4 regions of the Streptomyces sp. NPDC090088 genome follow, and region 2 is predicted to be linked to each of the others. Evidence: riboswitches for the same ligand, from Rfam matches in the RefSeq annotation. Region 2 holds a riboswitch; each other region holds the start of a gene.
The links. Region 2 has a riboswitch for cobalamin ahead of ACIPSJ_RS13195 (ribonucleoside-diphosphate reductase subunit alpha). Riboswitches for the same ligand answer to the same signal wherever they lie in the genome.
Positions count from the first base shown of each region.

Region 1 (7,255 bases), on a different contig from region 2:
AGCCGTGCTCCCAGCCCATGAGGTCGGCGACCGCGATGAACGCCTCCAGCGGGCAGTTGCCGGCCCCGGCGCCCTGGCCGGCGAGGGAGGCGTCGACGCGGGTGACGCCGTTCTCGACGGCGACGACCGAGTTGGCCACGCCCAGGCCGAGGTTGTGGTGGGCGTGGATGCCCAGCTCGGTGGCCGGGTCGAGGAGGTCACGGTAGGCGCGGACGCGGTCGCGGACGCCGTCCATGGTGAGGCGGCCGCCGGAGTCGGTGACGTAGACGCAGTGCGCGCCGTAGGACTCCATGAGCTGTGCCTGGCGGGCCAGTTCGGCGGGCTCGGCGAGGTGGGACATCATCAGGAAGCCCGCCACGTCCATGCCCAGCTCGCGCGCGGCGGCGATGTGCTGGGCGGAGATGTCGGCCTCGGTGCAGTGGGTGGCGATGCGGACCGAGCGGATGCCCAGGGAGTGGGCCTGCTTGAGGTCGTGGACCGTGCCGATGCCCGGGAGGAGGAGCGTGGTGGGGATCGCCCGGCGCACGGCGCCCACGACCGCCTCGATCCACTCCCAGTCGGTGTGCGCGCCGGCGCCGTAGGTGACGCTGGAGCCGGACAGGCCGTCGCCGTGGGCGACTTCGATCGCGCGGGCCCCGGCCGTGTCGAGGGCGGCGGCGATGGTGCGGGCCTGGTCGACGGTGTAGCGGTGGCGGACGGCGTGCATGCCGTCCCGCAGGGTGACGTCCTGGACGTACAGGCTGGGACGGGTCATCGGGACGCCACCTCCGGGGCGTTGGTGGCGGCCATGCGCTCGGCGGTGCGCAGCGCGGCCGAGGTCATGATGTCGAGGTTGCCCGCGTAGGCGGGCAGGTAGTGGGCGGCGCCCTCCACCTCCAGGAAGACGGACACCTTCACGGCGTTCCCGCCGGGGGCCAGGGTGTTCAGGGGATCGTCGGCGGCCACCCGTTCGAACTGCACCTGCTGCTTGAGGCGGTAGCCGGGGACGTAGGTCTGCACGCGCGCGACCATCCGCTCCACCGACTCCGTGACCGCCGTGTCGTCGCAGTCGCCGACCAGGCAGTGCACGGTGTCCCGCATGATCAGGGGCGGTTCGGCCGGGTTGAGCACGATGATCGCCTTGCCGCGGGCCGCGCCGCCGACCTTCTCGATGGCGGCGGACGTGGTCTCGGTGAACTCGTCGATGTTGGCGCGGGTGCCGGGTCCGGCGGAGCGCGACGAGATCGAGGCGACGATCTCGCCGTAGTGGACGGGGGTCACGGCGTTCACCGCGGCGACGATCGGGATGGTGGCCTGGCCGCCGCAGGTGACCATGTTGACGTTGGGGGCGTCCAGGTGGGCGTCGCCGTTGACGGGCGGGACGACGTACGGGCCGAGCGCGGCCGGGGTGAGGTCGACGACCCTCTTCCCGTGCGCGCGCAGGACCTCGTCGTGGCGGCGGTGGGCGCCGGCCGAGGTGGCGTCGAAGACGAGCGACACATCCTCGAAGGCGTCCATCGCCACCAGACCGTCGACGCCCTCGTGGGTGGTGGCCACCTTCAGGCGGCGGGCGCGGGCCAGGCCGTCCGATTCCGGGTCGATACCCACCATCGCGGCGATCTCCAGGCTCTCCGACAGCCTGAGGACCTTGATCATCAGATCGGTGCCGATGTTCCCGGACCCGATCACGGCGACCTTCGTGGTCATGCTGCTCCCTCGGTGGCGAAGACTGCCCCGACCGTGCCGAGGCCTTCGATGCGGGCGGTGAACTCGTCGCCCGGGGCGGCCGCCGCCATCGGGCCGAGCGCGCCGGTCAGGACGATGTCGCCGGCCCGCAGCGGGTCGCCGAGCCCGGCGAGGGTGGCGGCGAGCCAGCGTGCGGCGGTGAGCGGGCTGCCCAGGCAGTCGGCGCCGGTGCCCCGCGAGACGGTCTCGCCGTTCCGGGTCAGCGTCATCCGGACGGCCCGCAGGTCGACGCGGTCCACCGGGACGGGCGTGCCGCCGAGGACGAACAGGCCACAGGAGGCGTTGTCGGCGACGGTGTCGACGATGGTGATGTCCCAGTCGGCGATCCGGCTGTCCACGATCTCCAGCGCGGGCAGCGCGAAGGCGGTGGCCCGCAGGAGGTCGGCGACGGTCGGGTCGCGGTGCGGCAGGTCCGCGCCCAGCACCAGGGCGACCTCGGCCTCGACCTTGGGCTGCAGCAGCCGTCCGGGGGCGACGGTCTCGCCCTCGCCGACCGCCATGTCCGCGAAGAGCGCCCCGAAGTCGGGCTGCCCGACCCCGAGCTGGCGCTGCACGGCGGGCGAGGTCAGCCCGATCTTGCGGCCCACCAGCCGGCGGCCGGCCGCCACCCCCCGCTCCACATGGAGCCGCTGCACCGCGTAGGCGGTCTCGATGTCGCCCTCGGGGAGCAGGGCGCGGACGGGGGCGCAGGGGGTACCGGTGCGGGTGGCTTCGTCGAGGACGTCGGCCACCTTGGTGACGAGGTCGGGGCTCATGCCGACAGGTATAGGCGGGCTCCGCGAGACCGGGCAAAATATGTTCCGTGACACGGAACAGCGCACAGGGGAGCATGCTCGACAAGGCCGTGGCCGTCCTGGACTGCTACCGGCCGGACGGCGGCGCGTTCCGTCTGACGGAACTGGTCGAACGGTCCGGGCTGCCCAAGACGACCGTGTTCCGGCTCTGCGCCGACCTGGTCCGGCTCGGTCTGCTGGAACGGGACGCGGAGACCTACCGGCTGGGCGGGGCCCTCTTCGAGCTGGGCTCGCTGGTGCCGCGCCGGCAGGATCTGCGGGAGGCCGCGCTGCCCTTCCTCCAGGACCTCTTCGAGGCCACGCACGAGACCGTGCACCTCGGGGTGCGCGAGGGCCACGAGGTGGTCTACGTGGAGCGGATCCACGGCCACGACGTGCTGCGGCTGCCGTCCCGGATCGGCGGCCGGCTGCCCCTGAGCTGCACGGGGGTCGGCAAGGCGCTGCTGGCGTTCTCGGGCTCCGAGCTGGTGGAGGAGGTGCTGGCCGCGCCGCTCCCCCGGCTCACCCCGCACTCGATCACCGACCCGGGGCGGCTGCGCACCGCCGTCGAGCAGGCCCAGGTCGCGGGTCTGGCCTACGAGGAGGAAGAGGCCGCGCCGGGCGTCAGCTGCATCGCGGCGCCGGTCTTCGACGGTCCCACGGCGGTCGCGGCGCTCTCGGTCGCCGTGCCGTGCGGCCGGTTCCGCCCGGCGCAGCTGGCCCCGGCGGTGCGGACGGCGGCGCTGGGGCTGTCGCGGGCGCTGCGGACAGTTCCCCGCACCCCCGACCGGTCGCGCTAGGCTGGCGCCGCAGCTGGTTCGTCCCGTCCGCCAGACGGGACGTCGCAAGAGGGAACCCGGTGGGAATCCGGGACTGCCCCGCAGCGGTGAGTGGGAACGAACGCCGTCATACGCACTGGATCCACCGGGTCCGGGAAGCGACGGCCAGTAGGTGTCCTCCGGTCAGGAGGGCGTGCCCGCGAGTCCGAAGACCTGCCACCTGCCCGTGCGCGAACCACTCGTGCGCGGACATCCCGGTGACCTCGAGGGCGGGTCGGCGCACACATCGGACGGACGGTCGCGTACCGGCATTGCCGCGTACGACCGCTGCCGTCCGGTTCGTCACCCCTTCGCGCTCTCGTCCCGTCGTCCGGGATCTCAGGGATTCATCTCGCGAAGGAGATCTCCGTGACCAGCAAGTCCACAGCCGCGGTGGCCCGGGCCACCGTGTACGGCTACCCCCGTCAGGGGCCGAACCGGGAGCTGAAGAAGGCGATCGAGGGCTACTGGAAGGGCCGGGTCGACGCCGACGCCCTGCGGGCCACCGCCGCCGGACTCCGCCGGAGCACCTGGCGGCAGCTCTCCGGGGCCGGCGTCCACGAGGTGCCGACCGGCGACTTCTCGTTCTACGACCACGTCCTCGACACCACCGTCATGGTCGGCGCGATCCCGCAGCGGCACCGGGCGGCCGTCGAGGCCGACGCCCTGGACGGCTACTTCGCCATGGCCCGCGGCACCCAGGACGTCGCGCCGCTGGAGATGACGAAGTGGTTCGACACCAACTACCACTACCTGGTCCCGGAGTTGGGTCCGGACACGGTGTTCGCGGCCGACTCGGCCAAGCAGGTCGGCGAGTTGCGGGAGGCCCTGGCCCTCAGCCTCGCCGCCCGGCCGGTCCTGGTCGGGCCGGTCACCTATCTGCTGCTCGCCAAGCCGGCGCCCGGCGTGCCCGCCGGTTTCGACCCGCTCACCCTCCTCGACCGGCTGGTCCCGGTGTACGCCGAGGTGCTCGCCGACCTGCGGGCGGCCGGCGCCGAGTGGGTGCAGCTGGACGAACCCGCCCTGGTCCAGGACCGCACCCCGGCCGAGCTGGACGCCGTCGCCCGCGCCTACTGCGAACTGGGCGCCCGCGCCGACCGGCCCCGGCTGCTGGTCGCCTCCTACTTCGACCGGCTCGGCGAGGCCCTGCCGGTGCTGGCCAAGGCCCCGGTCGAGGGGCTGGCGCTGGACTTCACCGGGGCGGCGGCCGCCAACCTGGACGCCCTCGCCGCCGTCGGCGGGCTGCCCGGCAAGCGGCTGGTCGCCGGGGTCGTCAACGGACGGAACATCTGGGTCGACGACCTGTCCGCGTCCCTCGCCGTCCTCGGCACCCTGCTGGGCCTGGCGGACCGGGTCGACGTCGCCGCCTCCTGCTCGCTCCTCCATGTGCCGCTGGACGCGGCGGCCGAGCGGGACATCGAGCCGCAGATCCTGCGCTGGCTGGCCTTCGCCCGGCAGAAGACCGCCGAGGTCGTCACCCTGGCCCGGGGCCTCGCCCGGGGCACCGACACGATCGCGGCCGAACTGGCCGCCAACCGCGCCGACCTGGCCTCCCGCGCGGCTTCGCCGATCACCCACGACCCCGCCGTCCGGGCCCGCGCGGCGGCCGTCACCGCCTTCGACGCCCGCCGCTCCTACCCGTATCCCCAGCGCGCCGCCGCCCAACGCGCCCGTCTCCGGCTGCCGTTGCTGCCCACGACCACCATCGGCTCGTTCCCGCAGACCGACGAACTGCGCACCGCGCGGGCGGACCTGCGGGCCGGGCGGATCGGCACGGCCGGGTACGAGGACCGGGTGCGGGCCGAGGTCCAGGAGGTGATCGCCTTCCAGGAGAAGGCCGGGCTGGACGTCCTGGTGCACGGCGAACCCGAACGCAACGACATGGTCCAGTACTTCGCCGAGCAGCTCACCGGCTACCTGGCCACCCGGCACGGCTGGGTCCAGTCGTACGGCACCCGGTACGTCCGCCCGCCGATCCTGGCCGGCGACATCGCCCGCCCCGAGCCGATGACGGTGCGCTGGACGTCGTACGCCCAGTCCCTCACCGACCGTCCGGTCAAGGGCATGCTGACCGGCCCGGTGACCATGCTGGCCTGGTCGTTCGTCCGTGACGACCAGCCTCTCGGCGACACCGCCCGGCAGGTCGCCCTCGCCCTGCGCGACGAGGTCAACGATCTTGAGGCCGCCGGGACTTCCGTCATCCAGGTGGACGAGCCCGCGCTGCGCGAGACCCTGCCGCTGCGGGACGCCGACCGGGACGCCTACCTCGCGTGGGCGACCGAGGCGTTCCGGCTCACCACCGCCGGAGTCCGTCCGGACACCCAGATCCACACGCACATGTGCTACGCCGAGTTCGGTGACATCGTCCGGGCCATCGACGACCTCGACGCGGACGTCATCAGCCTGGAAGCCGCCCGCTCGCACATGGAGATCGCCCGCGAACTCGCCGCGCACGGCTACCCGCGCGAGGCCGGCCCCGGTGTCTACGACATCCACTCGCCCCGGGTGCCGAGCGCGGCCGAGGCCGCCGGCCTGGTGCGGACCGGGCTGCGGGCGATCCCCGCCGAACGGCTGTGGGTGAACCCCGACTGCGGCCTGAAGACCCGCGGCTGGCCCGAGGTGCGGGCCGCCCTGGAGAACCTGGTCGCGGCGGCGCGGTCGGTGCGCGCGGAGCTGTAGCCGGATCCTGCGGCGGGTGCCGGAGCGCGTACTGTCAGGCGCGTCCGGCACCCGCCGCAGACGGACGTCCAAGGAGGAACTCCCCCGTGACCTGCCGAGTCATCCTGATAGCCCCGGCGATGACCCCCTCGCTGCGGCGGGCCCGCTTCGACGACGGCGACTCCATCGAGAACCCCTCAGCGGTGGCGCTGGACCTGCCCGCCGCCGGCCGCGCGGTCGGCTCGCCCAGCGTGCGGTGCCGGGAGACGGCGGTGGCGCTGGGCCTCGACGCCTCGGCGGAGCCGGATCTGGCGGGCCTGGACGCGGGCCGCTGGCGGGGGCGGACCCTGGAGGAGGTCGGCGCCGCCGAGCCCGAGGCACTGGTCCGGTGGATGTCCGACCCGGGGGCCGCTCCGCACGGGGGCGAATCGGTACGGGAGTTCTGCGCGCGGGTCGCCAAGTGGCTGGAGTCGGCGGGCCGGACGGCCGGTCGGACGGTCGCCGTGGTGGAGCCGGAGGTGGTGCGGGCGGTGGTGCTGCACGTGCTCGGGGCGCCCGAGACCGCGTTCTGGCGCGTGGACGTCCCGCCGCTGGCGGCGACGGAGGTCACCGGCGGGCCCGGGCGCTGGAACCTTCGGCTCGGCCAGGTCGGCGGCTGACCCCCGCCGGCGATCGGCCTCCGGCGGGGGGCCGGAAAAGCGGTGGAGCGACACGCTCCGCCGTGCCTAGGGTCGCGCCATGACCACCCGCACCTTCCGCGTCACCGTCCGCGGCGTCTTCGACGGACTCGGCGCCGAACAGCGCGCCGAACTGCTGTCCCGGGCCGCCGACCACGATGTGCTGCACGCGGCCTTCACACCCGAGGGCCACCTCAGCTACGACATCGCCGCCCGCCCGGCCTTCACCTTCCGCTTCCAGGACACCGGGGAGGAAGAGGAGGACATCCTGGTGGCGACCGAGCGCGCCGAGGAGGCGGCCCGGGCATGGCTCGACGAGCGCGGGTACGGCTACAAGAACCTCCGCTCCAGCGCGGAGGACCTCTCCCAGGCACCCCTGAGCAAGCGACAGCGCAGGGCCGCCGCGCAGCAGCAGGGCTGACCTTCACGGAAACGGCCACGGCGGCCTGAAGTCGCCGTGGTTCAGGTCACGTCGGGAGGTGGCCGAATTGTGGAGGGCCGGTGTCCACGGGCGTGGCATGCTCGGGGCCACACCGAGTTACCGGCCGGTACTACCCGTCGGTAGCCATGTTCGGTGTCTCTTCGTCACCCCCCACCACTCCCA
Region 1 is NZ_JBIVDZ010000008.1:626,714-633,968, forward strand. It holds gene dmpG (4-hydroxy-2-oxovalerate aldolase) at 1-754, opposite strand, end outside; gene ACIPSJ_RS36680 (acetaldehyde dehydrogenase (acetylating)) at 751-1,686, opposite strand; gene mhpD (2-keto-4-pentenoate hydratase) at 1,683-2,480, opposite strand; gene ACIPSJ_RS36690 (IclR family transcriptional regulator) at 2,555-3,298, shown strand; cobalamin riboswitch at 3,296-3,513, shown strand; gene metE (5-methyltetrahydropteroyltriglutamate--homocysteine S-methyltransferase) at 3,686-5,995, shown strand; gene ACIPSJ_RS36700 (histidine phosphatase family protein) at 6,082-6,633, shown strand; gene ACIPSJ_RS36705 (DUF6204 family protein) at 6,713-7,072, shown strand.
Region 1: linked by a shared signal. The riboswitch ahead of metE (5-methyltetrahydropteroyltriglutamate--homocysteine S-methyltransferase) and the one ahead of ACIPSJ_RS13195 (ribonucleoside-diphosphate reductase subunit alpha) in region 2 are both predicted to bind cobalamin.

Region 2 (7,255 bases):
AACAATGTCGTCGTCGAGGCGATGCGTTTGCGGCCCGCCGTATGGATATTGACGCGGCGCGCCAAGACCGACACCGAGCTCGGCGGCTATCGCATTCCGGCGGGGGCGGACATCGTCTACAGCCCCTACGCCGTCCAGCGGGACGCCCGCTCGTACCCCGGGCACCTCGACTTCGACCCGGACCGCTGGCTGCCGGAGCGGGCCAAGGACGTGCCCAAGTATGCGATGAGCCCTTTCAGCGTCGGCAACCGCAAGTGCCCCAGCGACCACTTCTCCATGACCCAACTGAGCCTGATCACCGCGGCGTTGTGCGCCAGGTACCGCTTCGAACAGGTCCCCGGGTCGGACGACGCGACGCGGGTGGGCATCACCCTGCGCCCCCAGCGCCTGCTGCTGACGCCCGTGCCCTGGTGACGGCCCGACCGGCAGGCACCTCCTGATACCGGCGCGCGCTCAGGCGGCCCAACCGGCCCCCGGACGCGCGCCGGTAGGCGTTCAGGCGGCCGCCTCCGGTCCCCGGAACGCGCGCCGGTAGGTGTTCGGCGTGGTGCCCAGCTCCTTCGTGAACTGATGCCGCAGCGCGGCCGCCGTGCCGAAGCCGGTGCGGGACGCGATGGCGTCCATGGTCTCGTCCGTCCCCTCCAGCAACTCCTGGGCCAGCAGCACCCGTTGCCGCAGGATCCAGCGGTACGGCGTGGTGCCGGTCTCCTGCTGGAAGCGGCGGGCGAAGGTACGCGGGGCCATCAGGGCGCGGGTGGCGAGCTGTTCGACGGTGACCTCCTGGTCGAGATGCTCGGTCATCCAGGCCAGCACCTCGCCGACCGTGTCGCAGGGGCCGTCCGGCAGCGGGCGTTCGATGTACTGGGCCTGGCCGCCGTCCCGGTGCGGGGGCACCACCATCCGCCGGGCGATCTTCTTGGCCACCTCGGGGCCCTGTTCCTTGCGGACCAGGTGCAGACAGGCGTCGATACCGGCGGAGGTGCCCGCCGAGGTGATCACCGGGTCCTCGTCGACGTACAGCACGTCCGGCTCGACCCGGGTGCGCGGGAAGCGGCGGGCCAGCAGGTCCGCGTGGCGCCAGTGCACGGCGCACCGGCGCCCGTCCAGCAGGCCGGCGGCGCCCAGTACGAACACGCCGGAGCACACGCTCAGCACCCGGGCGCCCCGGTCCACCGCCCGGCGCAGCGCGTCGAGCAGCTCGGGCGGATAGTCCCGGGCGACGTTGGAGTCGGAGGCCGGGACGGCGATCAGATCGGCCTCGTCGAGGCGGTCGAGGCCGTACGGCGTGGAGATGGTGAGGCCCGGCACATGGGTGCCGAGCGACGGTCCCTCCGCCGAGACCACCGCGAAGTCGTACACCGGCAGCCCCTCGTCGGAGCGGTCGAGGCCGAAGACCTCGCAGACCACTCCGAGCTCGAAGGGGTGCACACCGTCGAGCAGTACGGTCGCCACGTTCTTCAGCATGCTGCCAGTGTGCCTCGCCGCTGGCAGTAATTCGAGGATGCATGGCAGTGCTGCCACTCACGGTAAGGAGCATTCGGCGCCACAGTGGTGTCCATGAACGGAAACCAGATCGAAGGTCTCATCGGAATGGTCCTGGTCCTCGGCATCCTGGCCCTCATGGCCCTCCCGTCCGTGCTCGGCGTCCTGCGCGACCGGCGCATGGACCGGCAGATCAGGGCGGCGCGGCGGACCAGGGACACCGCGCACCGGGGAAAGTCCCTGATCGCATAGCCTCTCCTGACGGGTGGTGGGCGCCGTCGTCAACAACGGCGGCAACGTCATCGTGGGGACGTCGAAGACGATCCGCTACCCGGTCGACATCACCGTCAAGGACAACTCGAGTCGTCCTGCGCGAAGAGGAGCGCGACCACGTCGGTCTGCCGGGCCACCTTCACCATCGACCCCGCCTGGATCGCCGAACGACGGCGACCACTGGATCTCCGACGACGTCGCACCAGGGTGACCGTCACCTCGGCGGGCAGCCGGCGCTGGTACTTCCCCGGCACGACCACCACCTCGCGGAAGGTGTCGGCCGGGGACGCACTCGGCCTGAAGCAGCCGGAATACGGCGGCTCAGAAGTCCTCGTCCAGGTCTACGGTGCCCTCCACCGCCACCTGGTACGCGGACGGGCGCCGCTCGAAGAAGTTCGTCAGCTCCTGGACGCCCTGCAGCTCCATGAAGGAGAACGGGTTCTCCGAGCCGTACACCGGGGCGAAGCCGAGCCGGCCGAGCCGCTGGTCGGCGACGCACTCCAGGTACTGGCGCATCGAGTCGGTGTTCATGCCCGGCAGACCCTCACCGCACAGATCGCGGGCGAACTGCAGCTCCGCCTCGACGGCCTCCCGCAGCATGTCGGTGACCTGCTGCCGGAGCTCGTCGTCGAACAGCTCCGGCTCCTCCTTGCGGACCGTGTCGACGACGTCGAACGCGAAGCTCATGTGCATCGTCTCGTCGCGGAACACCCAGTTGGTGCCCGTGGCGAGACCGTGCAGCAGACCCCGGCTGCGCAGCCAGTAGACGTACGCGAAGGCGCCGTAGAAGAACAGGCCCTCGATGCACGCGGCGAAGCAGATCAGGTTGAGCAGGAAGCGGCGGCGGTCGGCCCGGGACTCCAGGCGGTCCAGGTTCTCCACCGAGTCGATCCACTTGAAGCAGAACTCGGCCTTCTCGCGGATGGAGGGGATGTTCTCCACGGCGGCGAAGGCGGCCGCGCGGTCGTCCGGGTCGGGGAGGTAGGTGTCCAGGAGCGTCAGATAGAACTGGACGTGCACGGCCTCCTCGAAGAGCTGGCGCGACAGGTACAGGCGCGCCTCCGGGGAGTTGATGTGCTTGTACAGGGTCAGCACCAGGTTGTTCGCCACGATCGAGTCGCCGGTCGCGAAGAAGGCGACCAGCCGGCCGATCAGGTGCTGCTCGGCGGGCGTGAGCTTGGCGAGGTCGGCGACGTCCGAGTGGAGGTCGACCTCCTCCACGGTCCAGGTGTTCTTGATGGCGTCCCGGTAGCGCTCGTAGAAGTCCGGGTAGCGCATGGGGCGCAGAGTCAGCTCGAAGCCGGGGTCGAGAAGGTTCTGGTTACTGGGCATTACTGGCAGGCCTCGCAGGACTCGGGGTTCTCAAGGGAGCAGGCGACGGCGTCGGTCGTCTGCTGTACGGGCACGGTGGCCTGGGCCTGCGCGGCCCGGGCGATCCGGGTCGCCGGGCGCGAGCGCAGGTAGTACGTCGTCTTCAGGCCCGACTTCCAGGCGTACGCGTACATCGAGGAGAGCTTGCCGATGGTCGGCGTCTCCAGGAACAGGTTCAGGGACTGGGCCTGGTCGAGGTACGGGGTGCGGGCGGCGGCCATGTCGATCAGGCCGCGCTGCGGGATCTCCCAGGCGGTGCGGTAGAGGTCGCGCACCTCCTGCGGGATCCACACGAAGTCCTGCACCGAGCCGTTCGCCTCGCGCAGCGCCTCACGGGTGCGGGCGTCCCAGACGCCGAGGCTCTTCAGCTCCTCCACCAGGTACGAGTTGACCTGGAGGAACTCGCCGGAGAGCGTCTCGCGCTTGAACAGGTTCGAGACCTGCGGCTCGATGCACTCGTACACGCCCGCGATCGAGGCGATGGTGGCGGTGGGCGCGATGGCGAGCAGCAGGCTGTTGCGCAGACCGGTGCTCGCGATCCGCGCGCGCAGCGCCGCCCAGCGCTCCGGCCAGGTGAACTCGACACCGTAGTGGTCGGGGTGCAGCACACCCCGCGCGGTACGGGTCTTCTCCCAGGCCGGCAGCGGGCCGCAGCGCTCGGCGAGGTCGGCGGAGGCCTCGTACGCGGCGAGCATGATCCGCTCGGCGATCCGGGTGGAGAGCGCCTTGGCCTCGGGGGAGTCGAAGGGCAGCCGCAGCTTGAAGAAGACGTCCTGGAGGCCCATCGCGCCGAGCCCGACGGGACGCCACTTGGCGTTCGAACGGCCCGCCTGCTCGGTCGGGTAGAAGTTGATGTCGACGACCCGGTCCAGGAAGGTGACCGCGGTACGGACCGTCTCGTCCAGCCGCTCCCAGTCGATGTCACCGCTCGCCGTGTCGACGAACGCGCCGAGGTTGACCGAGCCGAGGTTGCAGACCGCCGTCTCGCCGTCGTCCGTGACCTCCAGGATCTCCGTGCAGAGGTTGGAGGAGTGGACGACGTGGCCGGGGACGGCCGTCTGGTTCGCGGTGCGGTTGGCCGCGTCCTTGAAGGTCATCCAGCCGTTGCCGGTCTGCGCGAGGGTCCGCATCATCCGGCCGTACAGGTCGCGGGCCGGGATGGTCTTGCGGGCCAGCCCGTCGGCCTCGGCCTTGCGGTAGGCCGCGTCGAACTCCGCGCCCCACAGGTCCACCAGCTCCGGCACGTCGGAGGGGGAGAACAGCGACCACGGCTCGTCGGCGTTGACCCGGCGCATGAACTCGTCCGGGATCCAGTGCGCGAGGTTCAGGTTGTGCGTACGGCGGGCGTCCTCACCCGTGTTGTCGCGCAGCTCCAGGAACTCCTCGATGTCGGAGTGCCAGGTCTCCAGGTAGACCGCCGCCGCGCCCTTGCGCCGGCCGCCCTGGTTCACGGCGGCGACCGAGGCGTCCAGCGTCTTCAGGAACGGCACGATGCCGTTGGAGTGCCCGTTGGTCCCGCGGATCAGCGAACCGCGCGAACGGATCCTGCTGTACGACAGCCCGATGCCGCCGGCGTGCTTGGAGAGGCGGGCGACCTGGTGGTAGCGGTCGTAGAGGGAGTCCAGCTCGTCCTTCGGGGAGTCGAGGAGGTAGCAGGACGACATCTGGGGGTGCCGGGTGCCGGAGTTGAAGAGGGTGGGGGAGGAGGGGAGGTAGTCGAGGCGGCTCATCAGCCGGTAGAGCGCGGCGACTTCGTCCAGTGCGCGTGCGGTGTCTCCCCCAGAGGGGGTACCCCCATCGGCGAGGCCTGCGGCGACCCGGAGCATGAAGTGCTGGGGGGTCTCGATCACGCGCCGGGTGATCGGGTGGCGGAGCAGGTAGCGGCTGTGCAGCGTGCGCAGGCCGAAGTAGCCGAAGCGGTCGTCGGCGGCCGGGTCGACCAGGGCGTCGAGGCGGGCCGCGTGGACCCGGGCGAACTCGGCGGTGCGGTCGGCGATGAGGCCCTCGCGGTGGCCGACGGCGACCGACTCCGTGAAGGACGTCACGCCCTGCGAGGCGGCCTCGGCGCGGACGGAGATCGTGAGCAGGCGGGCGGCCAGCCGCGAGTAGGCGGGGTCCTCCGAGATCAGACCGGCGGCGGCCTCGGTGGCCAGCTCGCGCAACTCCGACTCGTCGGCCCGCGCGGACCGGCCGCGCAGCGCGGCGGCGGCGACCCGGCCGGGGTCGGCGTAGGGGAGGTCGGCGGTCAGCTCGGTCAGGATCCGCAGCAGGGCCGTTCCGGGACCGTCGGTCTCCGGCACGGTCGTGGTCGCTGAAGCCGGTTCGGCTGGCGCGATGGTCACGTGGGGCTCTCCCTCGCTCGGCACGGGGCCTGGCGGAGGGCAGCGGGCAGCGCGAGCGCGCGGGGGCGCGTCGAGAGACCCTGGCCCACTCCACGAGGCCCGGACGTCAGAACACCCGGGCCGGATTGGCCGGGCGTGCTGTCGACAGGTCCTCGGACTGACTCTCGTGCGCAGATACGCACAAGTACACCGTTGCGGGACAGTTCCGGATTCGCACCGGATTCCCCTGTGGCGGCAGCGAGCATGAGCATACATCTAGTGCCGGGTTGTCGTGTCACCCCCAGATGTTGTGTCGTGGAGGTGTCGGAGCGTCAGGTGATCTGTACGGTGAGATACGAGCAGCGGGCCGCCGAGGGGGGTGCTCTCGGTGGCCCGCTGCGGGTTCGTCGTGGTTGCTCGCGCCCACGCGGCGGAGCCGCAAATCGATGCAGCCCCGCGCCCCTGGGGGGCGCGTTCTAGTGGGCGCTTCCCGCGACGGCCGGGGGGAGTTCGGCTTGGACGCCGGGGTCGCCCGCGTCCGCCGTGTAGTCCGTCGGCTTGGTCTCGTCGATGCCCTCGGGGGCCTTGAGGGCCTTGAGGGCGAAGGTGAGGACCACGGTGACGACCACGTTCATCACGAACGCCGTGAGGCCGATGTAGCCGATCTCGCCGATGCCGGGGATCTCCTTGGCGCTGCCGCCGAAGTGCTTCTGGGTGGGGGAGGCGACGCCGTAGGCCGCGGCCGTGCCGTAGACCATGCCGACCGCCCAGCCCGCGAGCAGGGCCCAGCGGTGGAACCAGCGGGTGAACAGGCCGCCGACCAGGGCCGGGAAGGTCTGTAGGATCCAGATGCCGCCCAGGAGCTGGAAGTTGATGGCGACCGTCTTGTCCATGGTGAGGACGAAGACCAGCGCGCCGACCTTCACCAGCAGGGAGACGATCTTGGAGACCTGGGCCTCCTGCTTCGGCGTGGCGTCCGGCTTGATGAAGTCCCGGTAGATGTTGCGGGTGAAGAGGTTCGCGGCCGCGATGGACATGATGGCCGCGGGGACCAGGGCGCCGATGCCGATCGCCGCGAACGCCACGCCCGCGAACCAGTCCGGGAACATGTTCTCGAACAGCTGGGGGATCGCCAACTGGCCGTTGGTGACCTTGACTCCGGCCGCGATGGCCATGAAGCCCAGCAGGGCGAGCAGGCCGAGCATCAGCGAGTACAGCGGCAGGATCGTGGTGTTGCGGCGGATCACGTCACGGCTCCGGGAGGAGAGCGTCGCGGTGATCGAGTGCGGGTACATGAACAGGGCGAGCGCGGAGCCCAACGCCAGCGTGGCGTACGTCCACTGGCCCGCCTCCGCCGGTGCCAGCGCGCCGCGCGGTTTGCCGGTCGCGGGGTTGGTCTGGGCGAACGCCTGGCCCGCCTTGGCGAAGATGTCGTCGAAGCCGCCCAGTTTGATCGGGATGTAGATGATCGCCACCGCGATGACGAGGTAGATCAGCCCGTCCTTCACGAACGCGATCAGGGCGGGGGCGCGGAGGCCGGAGGAGTAGGTGTAGGCCGCGAGGACACCGAAGGCGATGAGCAACGGCAGGTCCTTCACGAACCAGTTGGTGCCGTCGCCGCCGCCGACGCCCATCACGTCGAGGACCGCCTGGATGCCCACGAGCTGCAACGCGATGTATGGCATCGTTGCCAGGATGCCGGTCAGGGCGACCGCGAGCGAGAGCCCCTTGGAGCCGAAGCGGCCGCGTACGAAGTCCGACGTCGTCACATAGCCGTGCTTGTGGGACACCGACCACAGCCGGGGCAG
Region 2 is NZ_JBIVDZ010000002.1:985,008-992,262, forward strand. It holds gene ACIPSJ_RS13170 (cytochrome P450) at 1-414, shown strand, start outside; gene ACIPSJ_RS13175 (helix-turn-helix domain-containing protein) at 496-1,464, opposite strand; gene ACIPSJ_RS13180 (hypothetical protein) at 1,558-1,734, shown strand; gene ACIPSJ_RS13185 (hypothetical protein) at 1,830-2,018, opposite strand; gene ACIPSJ_RS13190 (ribonucleotide-diphosphate reductase subunit beta) at 2,077-3,087, opposite strand; gene ACIPSJ_RS13195 (ribonucleoside-diphosphate reductase subunit alpha) at 3,087-5,468, opposite strand; cobalamin riboswitch at 5,594-5,742, opposite strand; gene mctP (monocarboxylate uptake permease MctP) at 5,924-7,255, opposite strand, start outside.

Region 3 (7,255 bases), on a different contig from region 2:
GGCCGCTCTTGCGCCATTCGCTCAGCCACTGCCTGCTGGTGCCGGCGATCGCCGCCAGCTCCCCCAGCGAGTACCGCTTGCCGTCGGGCCGGCGCCGGTTCTCCCGGATGAAGTCCAGCCGCTGCCGCACCCGTTCGGCGAGCCCCGCCTCGGGCGCGGCCCGGCCGGCGAGCAGTTCGGCGACGGCTCCGACGGGGATCCCGGTGCGGTACGACAGTTCGGCGACGTCCAGCACCTCGGACAGCCGCCCGGGCCGTCCGGTCAGCTCCCCGAGCCGCTCCAGAACGCCGGTCAGCGGGGCATGGGCGTCACTCACCAAGATCCCCCTGAACACATGTCAACGACCGTTCGGCGTCGGCGGGTTGCCCGGCCGAGCAGACGCGAGGCTATCGAATCCTCGGTCCCGGCCACCAGACATGACAAGGACCACTGCGGAACAGGGCAGCAATCGTTGACATATGACGGTCCGACAGGAAAGGATCACCTCACCAGGCCACGGTCGAACCGACCCGCCCCGGGTGCCGCCGATGGGGGAGCGGCACCCGGGGCGACCAGCCGCCCCGCCTCCTCCCCAGAAGGTGAGGCGAACCGATGTCGCAGCCTGTCCTGCTCCTCGGGGCCGGTCGTCGGCGTGCGTACGACGAGTTCGTCCTGACGCGCGTCGCCGCGGCCCGCCCGGTGGTGCTGGTGGACCCCGCGCCGCCCGACTGGGCACGTCCGTGCCTGGCCGGTCAGCTCGCGGCGGACCCCGGCAAGGACGGGGCGACGGCATCGGCGGTGGTGCGGTTCGCGGCCCGGCACCGGGTCCGCGGCGTGCTGACCCACTCGGGCGAGTACGCGGTCGCCGCCGCCAGGATCGCCGGGCAGTTGGGGCTGCCCGGCCTCTCCCCCGCCACGGCCGCCGCCTGCGCCGACCCGGCCGCGCTGCGCGCGCTGCTGGCGGACCGCACGGTCCCGGTCGACGATCCGGGCGCCGGTCCGGGCGCGCCCCGGGTCTCGGCCGAGACGGTCGTCCTGGACGGCGAGATCCGCATCGCGGCCATCACCCGTACGACCCTGGGCCCGGCCCCCGCCCGGCAGCCGCTGCGGCATCTCGTGCACGCCCACGACGGCCTGCTGCACAACCGTTTCCTGCGGCTGGCCGTCGACCGCACCGTGCACGCCCTCGGTCTCACCCGGGGTGTCCTGCACATCGGGCTGACCCTCACCGACCGCGGCCCCCGGGTCACCGGCGTCACCCCGTACCTCCCGGGCGACCTGATCCCGCTCCTCGTCCGGCGGGCCACCGGTGTCGACCTCGCCCAGGCCGCCGCGGCGCTCGCCACCGGCGAGGTCCCGGACACCACGCCCACCCGGCAGCGGGCGGCCGCGATCCAGTTCGCCTACCCGGCCGCCACCGGCCGCCTCGACCACCTGGACCTCTCCCCCGACGCGGCCCAGGAACCCGGTGCCGACCGCATGATCCTCACCCAGGACACCGGCAGCCACGTCACCGAGGGCCGGCACGCCACCGCCGACGACCGGCTGGCCCTCTGGGTCGCGACCGCCGACACCCCCTCCGCCTGCGAGGACGCCCTCCGCCGCATGGCCCGCCACCTCACCGCCCACATCGCCCCGTTCGCCACGGCGGCCTAGCACCCGGCGCACGGCGGACGGCCGAGCACGCCCTCCCGACCGACGAGGCCGAAGCCAAACCGGCCGACGGTCCCATAGTTCGACCGGGCGACAGTCCCGCAGCCCGACCGGGCGACAGTCCCGCAGCCCGACCGGGCGACAGTCCCGCAGCTCGGTCCGGCGGCAGCCCCGGAACCGAGCCGGCCGGTCGCCGGTCTACAGCCCGGTCAGTCGCCGTATCAACTTCTCCGCCTCGCCCAGGAGTTCGACCTCCCGGTGGCTCATCGTCGGGTTGAGGGCGCGCCGTCGGAGTGCCTCCGTCAGGCCGGCCCCGGTGAGTTCGGAGGGGTCGGCGAGGAGGGCCGCGAGGAGGGGGTGGACGTCGGGCATCTCGCCGACGGCGACCTGGGCGAGGATCACCGCGGACATGGCCCAGTCGAGGCCGGGCGGGCCGTCCTCCGCGTTGGTCCAGTCGATGACCCGGGGACCGTCGGGGGTGAGCATCACGTTGTCGGGATGCAGGTCGAGGTGGAGCACGCGGGCGCCGGGGTCGGCCGGGTCCCGCCCGGGCACGGCGTGCAGCCGCCGCAGCAGCGAGGCGAGCAGCGCGCCGCCCTCCTCCGCGCCCATCTCCCCCGACAGCAGCACCGCCAGCATGGTCGGCCCCGCCAGCCGCTCCATGACCAGCTCGGTCCGGGACCCGGAGGGCCGCACCCGGGGCGCCGGGTACCCGTGCTCCCGTACGTACGTCATCACCGCGCCCTCGGCCGCCGCGTCCCCCCAGCCCTCCCGGTCCCGGCGCAGCACCCACGCCTCGTCGATCTCGTACACGTCGGCCGAGCGGCCCGAGCCGAGCAGTCTCCCCGTCATGGCATGACCATAACGAATCGGTCCTGCGCACAGCCCCCTCTCAGTTTCTTGTAGACGGCCGGTAAAGTAGCCGGGTCGTCATCACCCGTACGGGGGGAAGCCGGTGCAATTCCGGCGCTGACCCGCAACCGTGATCCGCCGTCGGCGGTGAGCCGGACTGCCCCGCCCGGGACGTTGATCGGCTCAGGTGCGCCGGTGTCCGCCGGCGCACGGCACCGTCGAGGTTCGCGGAGCCGAGCCGCCGGGGTGTCCCGTGCTGCCCGGCTCCCCCGCAGGGAGAGGCACCCGCCGACCATGAACGTCCTCCGCCGCAGCGCCGCGGTGCTGGCCGCCACCGCCGTCATCGGTGCCGCCACGCCCGCCACGGCCGCACTGGCCGCCGGCACCCCGTCCCCGTCCGCCTCGGCCGTGCTCCCGTCGGGCCTGTACGGCAGCGCGGACCCCACGTTCGACGGCGTCTGGCGCCAGTCGCTCGCCCTGCTCGCGCAGCGCACGGTCGGGGTGACCCCGGCCGCGAAGGCGGTGGACTGGCTGGCCGGGCAGCAGTGCGCGAGCGGCGCGTTCGCCGCGTTCCGCGCCGAGCCGACGGCGGCCTGCGACGCCAAGGTGACCGTCGACACCAACAGCACGGCCGCCGCCGTACAGGCGCTGACGGCCGTCGGCGGGCACGACGCCGCCGCCGGCAAGGCCGTGACCTGGCTGAAGTCGCAGCAGAACAAGGACGGCGGCTGGGGCTACGCCCCGGGCTCGCCCAGCGACACCAACTCCACCGGCGTGGTCGTCGGCGCGCTCGCGGCGGCCGGCGCGAGCGCGGACAAGTCGCCGTACGGCCTCCTCGCCACGTGGTCCATCCGGTGCGGCCAGGACGGTGGCGGCGGTCTCGCCTACCAGCCGGGCAAGGACGGCAAGCTGACCGCCAACGCGGACGCGACGGCCGCCGGGGTGCTCGGCGCCCTCGGCAAGGGCTTCGCGCCGACGGCCGGGAAGGCCCCGGCGGACGGCCACGTCTGCGCCGACTCCGACCAGGCCCTCACCCGGCAGGAGGTCGCCCGCAACGGCGCCGCGTACCTCGCCGACGCCGTCGACGAGAAGGGCCACCTGGTCTCCGTGCTCGCCGGCGCCAAGCCCCAGCCGGACTACGGCAACACCGCCGACGCGGTCGTCGCCATGGCCGCGCAGGGCGGGACGCGGACCGCGAAGAAGCCGTACGCCTGGCTGGAGGCGAACTCCGTGCGGTGGGCGAGGCAGAGCGGGCCCGCGGCCTACGCCGAACTGGTCTTCGCCGCCCACGCGATGGGCAAGGACCCGCGGAACTTCGGCGGTACGGACCTGGTGACGGCCCTCAACGCGACCGGGCCCGCCCCGGTGGCGGCCGCCACCAGGCACGCCGAGGAGAAGAACGACGGGAAGAAGTCGTCGGGCACGAATGTCTGGTGGATCGTCGGCACCGGTCTCGTCGCCGGGATCGGCATCGGCTTCCTGCTCAGCGGCCGCCGGAAGCAGCAGCAGCTGTGACCGCCGTCCGCCGTGCGGTGCTGCTGCTCGTGGCCGCGGTGGCGCTGTGCGCGGTCGCCGTTCCGGCGCAGGCCGTCGGGTACCGCTACTGGTCCTTCTGGGAGCGGGACGGCTCGCGCTGGACGTACGCCACCCAGGGGCCCTCCACGGCGCGGCCCGCCGACGGTTCCGTCGAGGGTTTCCGGTTCGCGGTGAGCGAGGACTCCGCGGACGCGTCGCAGCCGCGCGGGACGGCGGACTTCGGGAGCATCTGCGGCAGCACGGACGCGGTCGCGGGGAAGAAGCGGGTGGCGCTGGTCGTCGACTTCGGTACGACGGCCGACGCGCCGTCCGGGGAGCGCCCGCCCGCTCGCCGGACCGCGTGCGCGGTGGTGGCTGCGGACGCGACGACGGCGGAGGCGCTGGCGGCGGTGGCGAAGCCGCTGCGGTACGACGCGAACGCGTTGTTGTGTGCGATCGCCGGGTATCCCGGGAAGGGGTGCGGGGAGGCGATGACGGCGGACGGTACATCGGGCGGCGGTGGCGGGCCGTCGGTGGGGTTGCTGGCCGGGGCGGGAGTCGTCGTGGTTCTTGCCGCGGGGGCGTTCTGGCAGGCGCGGCGGCGGAAGAATGCGTGAACGCGGCAGTCGCTCGGCTGCGGGCGGGTGGGGGCTGGTCGCGCAGTTCCCCGCGCCCCTGACGGGGCGCCCCACCCCCCGGCACCCGTACCGCTCCCCCGTTCATCCCGGTGCCTGGTGGCTCTGGTCGCTCTCGCTCGGGGTCGCCGCGTCCCGTACCGCCAACCCCCTCCTCCTCGCCCTTCTCATCAGCGTGACCGCTTACGTCGTGGCCGTCTGCCGGAGCCGGTCCGCCCCGTGGGCCCGCTCCTACGCGGGCTTCGCCAAGCTGGCCCTCGCCGTTCTCCTCGTGCGTCTCGTGTTCACCGTCGTCCTCGGCTCGCCGATCCCCGGTTCGCACACGCTCGTCACCCTTCCCGAAGTCCCGCTCCCGCACTGGGCGCAGGGCATCCGGCTCGGCGGGCGGGTCACCGCCGAGGGGGTGGTCTTCTCGTTGTACGACGGGCTGCGGATCGCCACGCTGCTGATCTGCGTCGGGGCGGCGAACGCGCTCGCCAGTCCGGCGCGGCTGCTGAAGTCGCTGCCCGGGGCCCTGTACGAGCTGGGCGTGGCCGTGGTCGTCGCGCTCACGTTCGCGCCGAACCTGATCGCCGACGGCCGACGGCTGCGGGCGGCGCGCAGGCTGCGGGGCCGTCCCGATTCGGGGGTCCGCGGGCTGCTGCAGGTCGGACTCCCGGTGCTGGAGGGCGCGTTGGAGCGGTCGGTCGCCCTGGCCGCCGCGATGGACGCGCGGGGATACGGCCGCAGCGCGGACGTCCCCGCCGGGGTGCGGCGTACGACGGCCGCGCTCACCCTCGGCGGTCTGCTGGGCGTCTGCGCGGGGACGTACGGGCTGCTGGCGGCGGACGGCGGCGGCTACGGGGTGCCCGTGCTGCTCGCCGGGGTGGTCGCCGCGCTGGCGGGGCTGCGGCTCGGCGGCCGGCGTTCGATGCGGACGCGGTACCGGCCGGATCCGTGGGACGCGCGGGCCTGGCTGGTGTCGGGGGCGGGGGCGGCCGTCGCCGCGCTGATCGCCGTGGCCGCCGTACGCGATCCGGACGGGCTGCGTCCCGGGGTCGTACCGCTGGTCGCCCCCACGCTTCCGCTGTGGCCGGCGGCCGCCGTGCTGCTGGGTCTGCTGCCCGCGTTCGTCGTGCCGAAGGAGCCGTCGTGATCCGTTTCGAGGATGTCTCGGTGACGTACGAGGGCGCGGCCGGGCCCGCCGTCCGGGGCGTCGACCTCGAAGTGCCGGAAGGCGAACTCGTGCTGCTGGTGGGGCCGTCGGGCACCGGGAAGTCGACGGTGCTGGGCGCCGTGAGCGGGCTGGTGCCGCACTTCACCGGGGGCACTCTGCGGGGCCGGGTGACGGTCGCGGGGCGCGACACCCGTACCCACAGGCCGCGCGAACTCGCCGATGTGGTCGGCACGGTGGGGCAGGATCCGCTCGCGCACTTCGTGACCGACACGGTGGAGGAGGAACTCGCCTACGGGATGGAGTCGTTGGGGATCGCCCCGGCCGTGATGCGGCGGCGGGTGGAGGAGACCCTCGATCTGCTCGGGCTGGCCGAGCTGCGGGGCCGGTCGATCGCCACGCTGTCGGGCGGGCAGCGGCAGCGGGTCGCGATCGGGTCGGTGCTCACTCCGCACCCCCGGGTCCTGGTCCTCGACGAACCGACCTCCGCGCTCGACCCGGCCGCCGCCGAGGAGGTGCTGGCCGTCCTCCAGCGGCTGGTGCACGACCTGGGGACCACGGTCTTCATGGCCGAGCACCGGCTGGAGCGGGTGGTGCAGTACGCCGACCGGGTCGTGCTGCTCCCGGCGCCCGGGGCGGCGCCGGTGTGCGGGACGCCCGCCGAGGTGATGGCCGTCTCGCCGGTGTGTCCGCCGGTGGTGGAGCTGGGGCGGCTGGCGGGGTGGTCGCCGCTGCCGATGACCGTGCGGGACGCCCGGCGGCAGGCGGGCGGGCTGCGCGAGCGCCTCGCCGAGCGCACACCGACACCGACACCGGCAGCGGCTTCGGTATCGGCATCGGTATCGGCATCGGCGCCGCAGGGTCGGGCGTCCCGCGCCGACGCCCTCGCCGAGGTCCGCTCGCTCGCCGTCCGCCGGGACCGGGTGGATGCCCTGCGGCACGTCGATCTCACGGTCGCGCCCGGCGAGACCGTGGCCCTCATGGGCCGCAACGGCGCCGGGAAGTCCACGCTGCTGAGCGCCCTGGTCGGACTGGTGGCGCCGGGCTCCGGCACGGTCCGGGTCGGTGGCGCGGTGCCGCATCGGACGCGCCCGCGTGACCTCGTACGCCTGGTCGGACTGGTCCCGCAGGAGCCCCGGGACCTGCTGTACGCCGACACGGTGGGCGCCGAGTGCGCGGCCGCCGACCGGGACGCGGGGGCGGCGCCCGGGACCTGCCGCGGTCTGGTGTCCGGCCTGCTTCCCGGGGTCGCGGACGGCACCCACCCCCGTGATCTGAGCGAGGGGCAGCGGCTGGCGCTCGCGCTGGCCGTCGTCCTGACCGCCCGGCCGCCGCTGCTCCTGCTCGACGAGCCGACCCGGGGGCTGGACTACGCGGCGAAGGCCCGGCTGGTGGACGTGGTGCGCGGGCTCGCGGCGGACGGGCACGCGATCGTGCTGGCCACGCACGACGTGGAGCTGGCCGCCGA
Region 3 is NZ_JBIVDZ010000001.1:1,084,138-1,091,392, reverse strand. It holds gene ACIPSJ_RS04855 (XRE family transcriptional regulator) at 1-316, opposite strand, end outside; gene ACIPSJ_RS04850 (hypothetical protein) at 592-1,635, shown strand; gene ACIPSJ_RS04845 (phosphotransferase family protein) at 1,831-2,484, opposite strand; cobalamin riboswitch at 2,540-2,669, shown strand; gene ACIPSJ_RS04840 (prenyltransferase/squalene oxidase repeat-containing protein) at 2,779-3,999, shown strand; gene ACIPSJ_RS04835 (SCO2322 family protein) at 3,996-4,616, shown strand; gene ACIPSJ_RS04830 (CbiQ family ECF transporter T component) at 4,609-5,769, shown strand; gene ACIPSJ_RS04825 (ABC transporter ATP-binding protein) at 5,766-7,255, shown strand, end outside.
Region 3: linked by a shared signal. The riboswitch ahead of ACIPSJ_RS04840 (prenyltransferase/squalene oxidase repeat-containing protein) and the one ahead of ACIPSJ_RS13195 (ribonucleoside-diphosphate reductase subunit alpha) in region 2 are both predicted to bind cobalamin.

Region 4 (7,255 bases), on a different contig from region 2:
CCCTCGACGAGCGCGGGCAGCTCCTCGGCGACGTCGACGCGCGTCGGATTGCCGATCCGGTAGTCGGCACCGGAGGCGGCCCGGGCCGCCAGCAGATCGGTGTCGGCGGTCGACAACAACAACACAGTGCTCATGCGGGCGCTCCCGGTGGAATGAAAGGCAGTCCTTGCGGCGCGCCCGACTCGATGAGCCGCCAGAGCGCGTCGGTGTCCGCGTGCTGTTCGATCAGGTCGCCGAGCCGGTCGAGCTGCTCCTCGCGCAGCGCGGCGAACGAGGTGTCGGGGGCCGGCACGAACCGGCGGCCCGCGGCGGCCGCCACCTCGCGCAGGAAGGCCCGCCGGAAACCGTCCGACTCCAGGGAGCCGTGCCAGTGCGTGCCCCAGGTCTGCCCGACCCGGCACCCGTCCAGGCGGCGTCCCTCGTCATCGGAGAAGAACGCGTCCCCGCCGGTGACTTCGGCGACCCCGTGATGGATCTCGTACCCCTCGACCCGCTCGCCGAGTGCCCTCCCCTCCGGCCGGGTAAGGATCTTCTCGGGGGCGAACCGCACCCTTAGGGGCAGCACCCCGAGACCCTCCACCCGCCCCCGCCGGCTCTCGACCTCGTCCTCGATGTGCTCGCCGAGGATCTGGAAGCCGCCGCAGATGCCGAGGACCGGCCGCTGCTCGGCGGCCCGGCGGCGCAGCGCGTCCGCGAGCCCCCGCTCGTGCAGCCACTCCAGGGCCCGGACCGTCCCCCGGGTCCCCGGAATCACGACGAGATCGGCGTCGGCCAGCTCCTCCGGCCGGTCCACGAACCGCACCACGACCCCGGGTTCGGCGGCCAGCGCGTCCACGTCCGTGAAGTTGGACATCAGGGGGACGGCACAGACCGCGACCCGGAGCACGTCCGCGCCGACGGGCGGGGCGACGGCCGACTCGCGGACGGTCCCGCGCAGCGAGACCCGGAGCCCGTCCTCCTCGTCGATGCCGAGGCCGTGCCGGAAGGGGAGGACGCCGTACGTCCGGCGCCCGGTCAGCCCGTGCAGCATGTCCAGCCCGGGCTCCAGCAGGGAGACATCCCCCCGGAACTTGTTGACGAGGAACCCGGCGACGAGTTCCTGGTCCTCCCGCGAGAGCAGCGCGACGGTCCCGAAGAAGGAGGCGAACACGCCGCCGCGGTCGATGTCCCCCACGACCAGCACGGGAAGCCGCGCGTTGCGCGCGATCCCCATGTTCACGATGTCCGTCCGCCGCAGATTGATCTCGGCGGGACTGCCGGCCCCCTCACAGATCACCGCGTCATACGTGCCCCGCAACTCCGCGAGACAGTCGAGCACGGTCCCGAGCAGCTTCTGCTGCCGCCCGCCGTGGTAGCCGCGCGCACTCAGCTCACCGACCGGCTTCCCGAGCAGCACGACCTGACTGCTCTGCTCGCCACCCGGCTTGAGCAGCACGGGATTCATCAGCGCGGTCGGCTCGACGCGGCAGGCCTGCGCCTGCATGGCCTGCGCCCGGCCGATCTCGGCGCCTTCGCGGGTGACGAAGGAGTTGAGGGACATGTTCTGCGCCTTGAACGGCGCGACCTTCACCCCCTGCCGTACCAGCCACCGGCAGATACCGGCGGTGACGACGCTCTTGCCGGCGTCGGAGGTGGTGCCGGCGACGAGGAGACCACCGTTCATGACGTCCGTCCCTTCGCGACGAGGCGTGCGGTGACGGTCGCGCCGAGCGCGAGCACCCCCACGCGACGGGAGAGCCGTACCGCCCGCCTGATGTCCGCGACCGCCACGGCCCGCCCCTTCCGATTCAGCACGGGCCGGTGCTCGACCCGGCCGCCGTACGACAACGTCCCCCCGAGCCGCACCCCCAACGCCCCCGCGAACGAGGCCTCCACGGGCCCGGCGTTGGGACTCGGATGCTTCGCGGCGTCGGCCCGCCAGGCCCGTACGGCACCCCGGGGATCGCCACCGGCGACCGTGGCCAGTACGGCCGTCAGCCGCGCCCCCGGCCACCCGGCGACGTCGTCCAGCCGGGCGGAGGCCCAGCCGTAGCGCCGGTACCGCGCCGACTTGTGCCCGACCATGGCGTCCAGCGTGTTCACCGCCCGGAAGCCCAGCAGCCCCGGCACCCCGGCCACGGCCCCCCACACCAGCGCGCCCACGACGGCGTCGCTGGTGTTCTCGGCGACCGACTCCACCACGGCCCGGGCGATCCCGTCGGCGTCCAGGGCCTGCGGGTCCCGCCCGCACAGATGCGGCAGCCGGGCACGGGCGGCCTCGACGTCCCCCGCCTCCAGGGCGTGCCCGACGGCCCGGGCCTCGCGGGCGAGCGAAGTGCCGCCGACGACGGCCCAGGTGGCGGCGGCGGTGAGCGCCATGGACGCGGCGGTGGACGGTCGTACGACCCGCTGGGTCAGGGCGCCCAGCGCCACGGCGCCGCCGGCGCACACGGCGGTGTGCAGCGCGCCCCACCCGCGGTGGTCCCGCCACAGCACCCGTTCCACGGCCCCGGCCGCCCGCCCGAACGCGGCGACCGGATGCCCCCGGCGAGGATCGCCGAGCAGCAGGTCACCGAGAAGGCCGGCGGCGGCGCCGTACGCGAAGACGCGATCGGCACCCATCGGCTCAGCCGGCCGAGGGGTCGGGGAAGGGCCGGGTACGGAACCTCGATCGGCAGCCGCGCATGGCGATATGTCCTCACTCAGGGTGTCCACGCCCTGGTTCGACGAGACCGGCGGTGAGAGTTCCTGGCTCCCGGGGATTGCTACCCCGGTGACAGTGGCGGGACCGCGCCGGATTCACACCGGCTTCCTCTCTTGCCGCCGTACATGGCTCAGGAAGTCCACCACGCCCCCGGAAGAGCCGTCAACTTGCCGTTGACCTGCGAGGGGAGAGTGTGCGAAGGCCCACACCGGTTGCCCGGCGGGACTCCTGGGGCATAGCGAAGGGCGTGACGAAGTGCATGACGAAGGCTCCTCCCCGAACGTGCGGGGGAGGAGCCTTCCGGGCCTCGGTCAGGCCTTGGCCACGATCAGGTGGATGCCGTACGCCACGGCGGCCGCGCAGCCCGCGAAGCAGAGGTAGGCGGCGGTCACGGCGAGGGCCGCCGAGTTGCCCCTGGCGGTGGCGCGTTCGCGGGCGGAGAGGCCCTTGATGCCGAGGGTGAAGAGGGCCACCAGGCCCACCGCGACCACGAGGCTGACGCCGAAGACGGAGCCGATGGCTGCCCAGTCGATGTTCATGTCGGTTCTTCCTCGGGGGTCAGACGGTGGCGGCCGGGTCGGTCGCGGGAGCGGCGGGGGAGGGGATGGTGGCCGTCAGGCCGTCCGTGACGGTGCCCGCGGGCGGCGGGGTCACGGCGGCGATCGCCGCGGTCACCACACCGGCCGGCTCGCCGGCTTCGGTGTCGTTGACGTTGGCGCTGTCCACGACCTCGCGGCGGGACAGCTTCCAGATCGTGGCGCTGGCGGCCACCAGGAAGACGGCGACGACCGCGGTGCCCCAGTCGCCGAGGTCCGTCACGGACTCGGCGAGCGCGCCGACCAGCGCGGCGGCCGGGAGGGTGAGCAGCCAGGCGATCACCATGCGGGTCGCGGTGGACCAGCGGACCGTGCCGCCCTTGCGGCCGAGGCCCGCGCCCATCACCGAGCCGGAGACGACATGCGTGGTGGAGAGGGAGAAGCCGAGGTGGGAGGAGGCCAGGATGGCGGTGGCCGCGCTGGTCTGGGCGGCGAAGCCCTGCTGCGGCTGAAGGTCGGTCAGACCCTTGCCCATGGTGCGGATGATCCGCCAGCCGCCGATGTAGGTGCCGAGCGCGATGGCGAGACCGGCGGAGAGGATGACCCAGGTGGGAGGGTTCGAGCCGGGGGCGATCGAACCGCCCGCGATCAGCGCGAGGGTGATGATGCCCATCGTCTTCTGCGCGTCGTTGGTGCCGTGCGCGAGCGAGACCAGGCCGGCCGAGGCGATCTGGCCGGCGCGGTAGCCCTTGCGGGTGGCCTCGTCCTCGGCGTTCTTCGAGAGCGCGTAGGACAGGCGGGTGGCGAGCGTCGCCGCGAGTCCCGCGACGAGCGGGGCGGCGACCGCCGGCAGCAGGACCTTGGCGACGAGCACGTCGCCGTGGACCGCGCCGAAGCCGGCCGAGGCGACGGTGGCGCCGATCAGACCGCCCATGAGGGCGTGCGAGGAACTGGAGGGCAGGCCCACCAGCCAGGTCACGAGGTTCCAGAGGATCGCGCCGACCAGGGCGGCGAAGATGACCTCGGGGCGGATGCCGTTCTCGTCGACGAGGCCCTTGGAGATCGTGTTGGCGACCTCCACGGAGAGGAAGGCGCCCACCAGGTTGAGCGCGGCGGACATGGTCACCGCGATCTTGGGCTTGAGCGCGCCGGTCGAGATGGTCGTGGCCATCGCGTTGGCGGTGTCGTGGAAACCGTTCGTGAAATCAAACGCGAGTGCGGTGACGACCACAATCGCGAGGATCAGCGAGAAGCTTTCCATTTACCCAGACAATCTTTAGAGGTCATCAGCCGTTGGACCGTAGGCAACCTGGATGAACGGAAGGTGAACTGGGGTGGGCGTTGGAGTGTCACTGATCGGGTCTGTGAAGAAGGACGCCCGGGCCGCCGTTCCGTTTCCGGTCCGGCGGCCCAGGCGCCCCTTGGTCGGCCTCGCGGCTAGCGGCCCAGGGTGAACGACCTCAGCCGGCCCATCGACCCGTTGAAGAGATTCTGGTCACCCGGCAGGCTGCCGCTGTTGTCGTACTGCCAGAAGGTCCAGTACGACCATCCGGCCGGCAGCGTTCCCGCGTCCGCCGAGCCGTGGCGGGCGATCCACAGCGCGTGGTCGGCGGCGAAGGCGCTGCTGCCGCCGGTGCACAGGTTCCACCAGTGGGTGGTCGTGTAGATCACCGGCCGCCGGCCGGTCTCCCGCTTCAGCTCGTCACTGAAGGACCTGATCCACCGGACCATCCCGGAGTTGCTCAGCCCGTAGCACCGGTGCTTCTTGTCGTACGGGTTGTACTCGACGTCGAGCGCGGGCGGCAGCGTCCAGCCGTCGGCGGTCCAGGTGCCGCCGTGGCTCACGAAGTAGGCGGCCTGCCGCGCGCCCGACGACTTGTCCGGCAGGGCGAAGTGGTACGCGCCCCGCAGGATCCCCGCCTTGCGCGAGCCGTCGTACTGCTGGCTGAAGTAGGGGTTGCGGTAGGTGGTGGACTCGGTCGCCTTGATGTAGACGAACCGGGCGCCTTTCGCCTTGGCGCCCGACCAGTCGACGTTCTTCTGGTGCGAGGAGACGTCGTGCCCCTTCGGCGGGTCCGCGGCGGACGCCGGCGCCCCGGCGAGCGCGGTCGCGGCCCCCACGAGGGCGAGCGCCGCCACGGACGCCGCGAGGCCGCGGACGCGGTGGCGACGGCGGTGGCGGTGGCGGTACGGCGGAGAGCTGTCACGGGCCATGTTTCCCCCCGGAATGGCAACGCGCACGGAAAATCGTCCAGAGATTATTGGAAGATCGGCCTATGATCGGCGATCTTCAGCCAAGCCTTGACATAGGGCTCTTTGCAGTGATTTGCGCTCTACTGGATTCGGGACACCCGGCCTAAAGTGCCCTGCCGCGCGGGCCGTTCGGGGCGTCGGCTGACAGGATCGAGCCATGGCTGAGCGGTGGCGGGACGAGCGTGACGGGCGGGCTGAACGGGGTGGCGCACAGGGTGTGTCGGAGCCGCGAAGGCGCGATGTACGCGCGGCGGAGGCGAGCGCCTGGCGGGAACTCGTCGCCACGGCCCGCCGCACCGTGACCGACGGACTGGTCGTCGGCACCTCCGGCAACGTCTCGGTGCGCGTCGGCGACACCGTGCTGGTCACACCGTCGGGCGTGCCCTACGACCGGCTCACCGACGACGACATGACGGGCGTGGACCTCTCCGGCCGACAGGTGCTCGGCGCCCTGGTCCCGACCAGCGAGCTGCCGATGCATCTCGCGGTCTACCGCGCCACCGACGCCCGGGCCGTCGTCCACACCCACGCCGTCCACGCGACGGCCGTCTCGACGCTCGTCCCCGAATTGCCGGCGATCCACTACATGTCCGGGGCCCTCGGCGGCGCCGTCCGGGTCGCCCCCTACGCGACCTACGGCACCGACGAGTTGGCCGAGAACATGCTCCGCGCCTTGACCGACCGCTCCGGTTGCCTCCTGCGCAACCACGGCACGATCACCCACGGCGCCACCCTGTCCCAGGCCTACGACCGCACCGCCCAGCTGGAGTGGATGTGCCGCCTGTGGCTGACGGCGTCCTCGGTGCCCGGCCTGACCCCGACCCTGCTCTCCGCGGAACAGGTGGCGGAGGCGGGGGAGAAGCTGCGCGGATACGGACAGCGGAAGGAGTGAAGGCCACGGGGCCAGGTCCCGTCGCGGGCCCATGGCGGGGTCCGGTCCCTTGGCGGGTCCGGTCTCTTGGCGGTCCGGTTCCTTGGCGGGGTCCGGTTCCTTGGCGGTCCGGTCCCTTGGGGGAGACGCGTCTCCCTCCACTGGCCGCCGTCCCGGTCCGCCCCGACACTGGACAGGTGCGCCCAGTCAAAGTCACGGCCGCCGCCGTCGGTGCCGTACTCGCCGCCGGCGCGGCCGGTGTGGCCGCGGGGCGGTTCGCCAGTGGCGCCGCGCTCAAGGCGCAGCCGGGCCGGCCCCTGCCCACCGAACCCCGGCTCACCGTGCACTCCACCGCGGCCGGCCGCATCACCCTCACCCGGGACCTCGCCTCGCTGCGCCCCGGCCGGTACGGCCTGGCCGGCGACGGCACGCACGCGGTCGTCGGCGCCGTCCTGGAGTCCGCCGAGAGCACCCCGGACAGCGTCGTACGGCGCCTGGAGCGGGTGACCCACGGCACCCTGGAGACCGGCGACAAGGTCTGGCTCACCCCCAACGTGCACATCGGCGACCCGGGGGCCGCGCTCGGCCTGGAGTGCGCCGACATCGACATCCCCGGCGAACTCGGCCCGCTGCCCGGCTGGTTCGTGCCCGGCTACCGGGACACCTGGGTGATCGCCGTGCACGGTCTGGGCACCACCCGCGAGCTGGCCATGAACGTCATGGGGTTCCTGCACGGCCGCCGGCTGCCGGTCCTCGCCCTCGCCTACCGCGGCGACCTCGGCGCCCCACGCCCCCCGGACGGCCTGAACCACCTCGGCGAGAGCGAGTGGCGCGACCTGGACGCGGCCATCCGCTACGCCGTCCGCTACGGCGCCCGCCGCGTCGTCCTGTACGGCTGGTCCACCGGCGCCA
Region 4 is NZ_JBIVDZ010000001.1:1,855,239-1,862,493, forward strand. It holds gene cobN (cobaltochelatase subunit CobN) at 1-134, opposite strand, end outside; gene ACIPSJ_RS08240 (cobyric acid synthase) at 131-1,663, opposite strand; gene ACIPSJ_RS08245 (cobalamin biosynthesis protein) at 1,660-2,601, opposite strand; cobalamin riboswitch at 2,701-2,843, opposite strand; gene ACIPSJ_RS08250 (hypothetical protein) at 2,995-3,222, opposite strand; gene ACIPSJ_RS08255 (inorganic phosphate transporter) at 3,242-4,480, opposite strand; gene ACIPSJ_RS08260 (lysozyme) at 4,657-5,433, opposite strand; gene ACIPSJ_RS08265 (class II aldolase/adducin family protein) at 5,630-6,364, shown strand; gene ACIPSJ_RS08270 (alpha/beta hydrolase family protein) at 6,541-7,255, shown strand, end outside.
Region 4: linked by a shared signal. The riboswitch ahead of ACIPSJ_RS08245 (cobalamin biosynthesis protein) and the one ahead of ACIPSJ_RS13195 (ribonucleoside-diphosphate reductase subunit alpha) in region 2 are both predicted to bind cobalamin.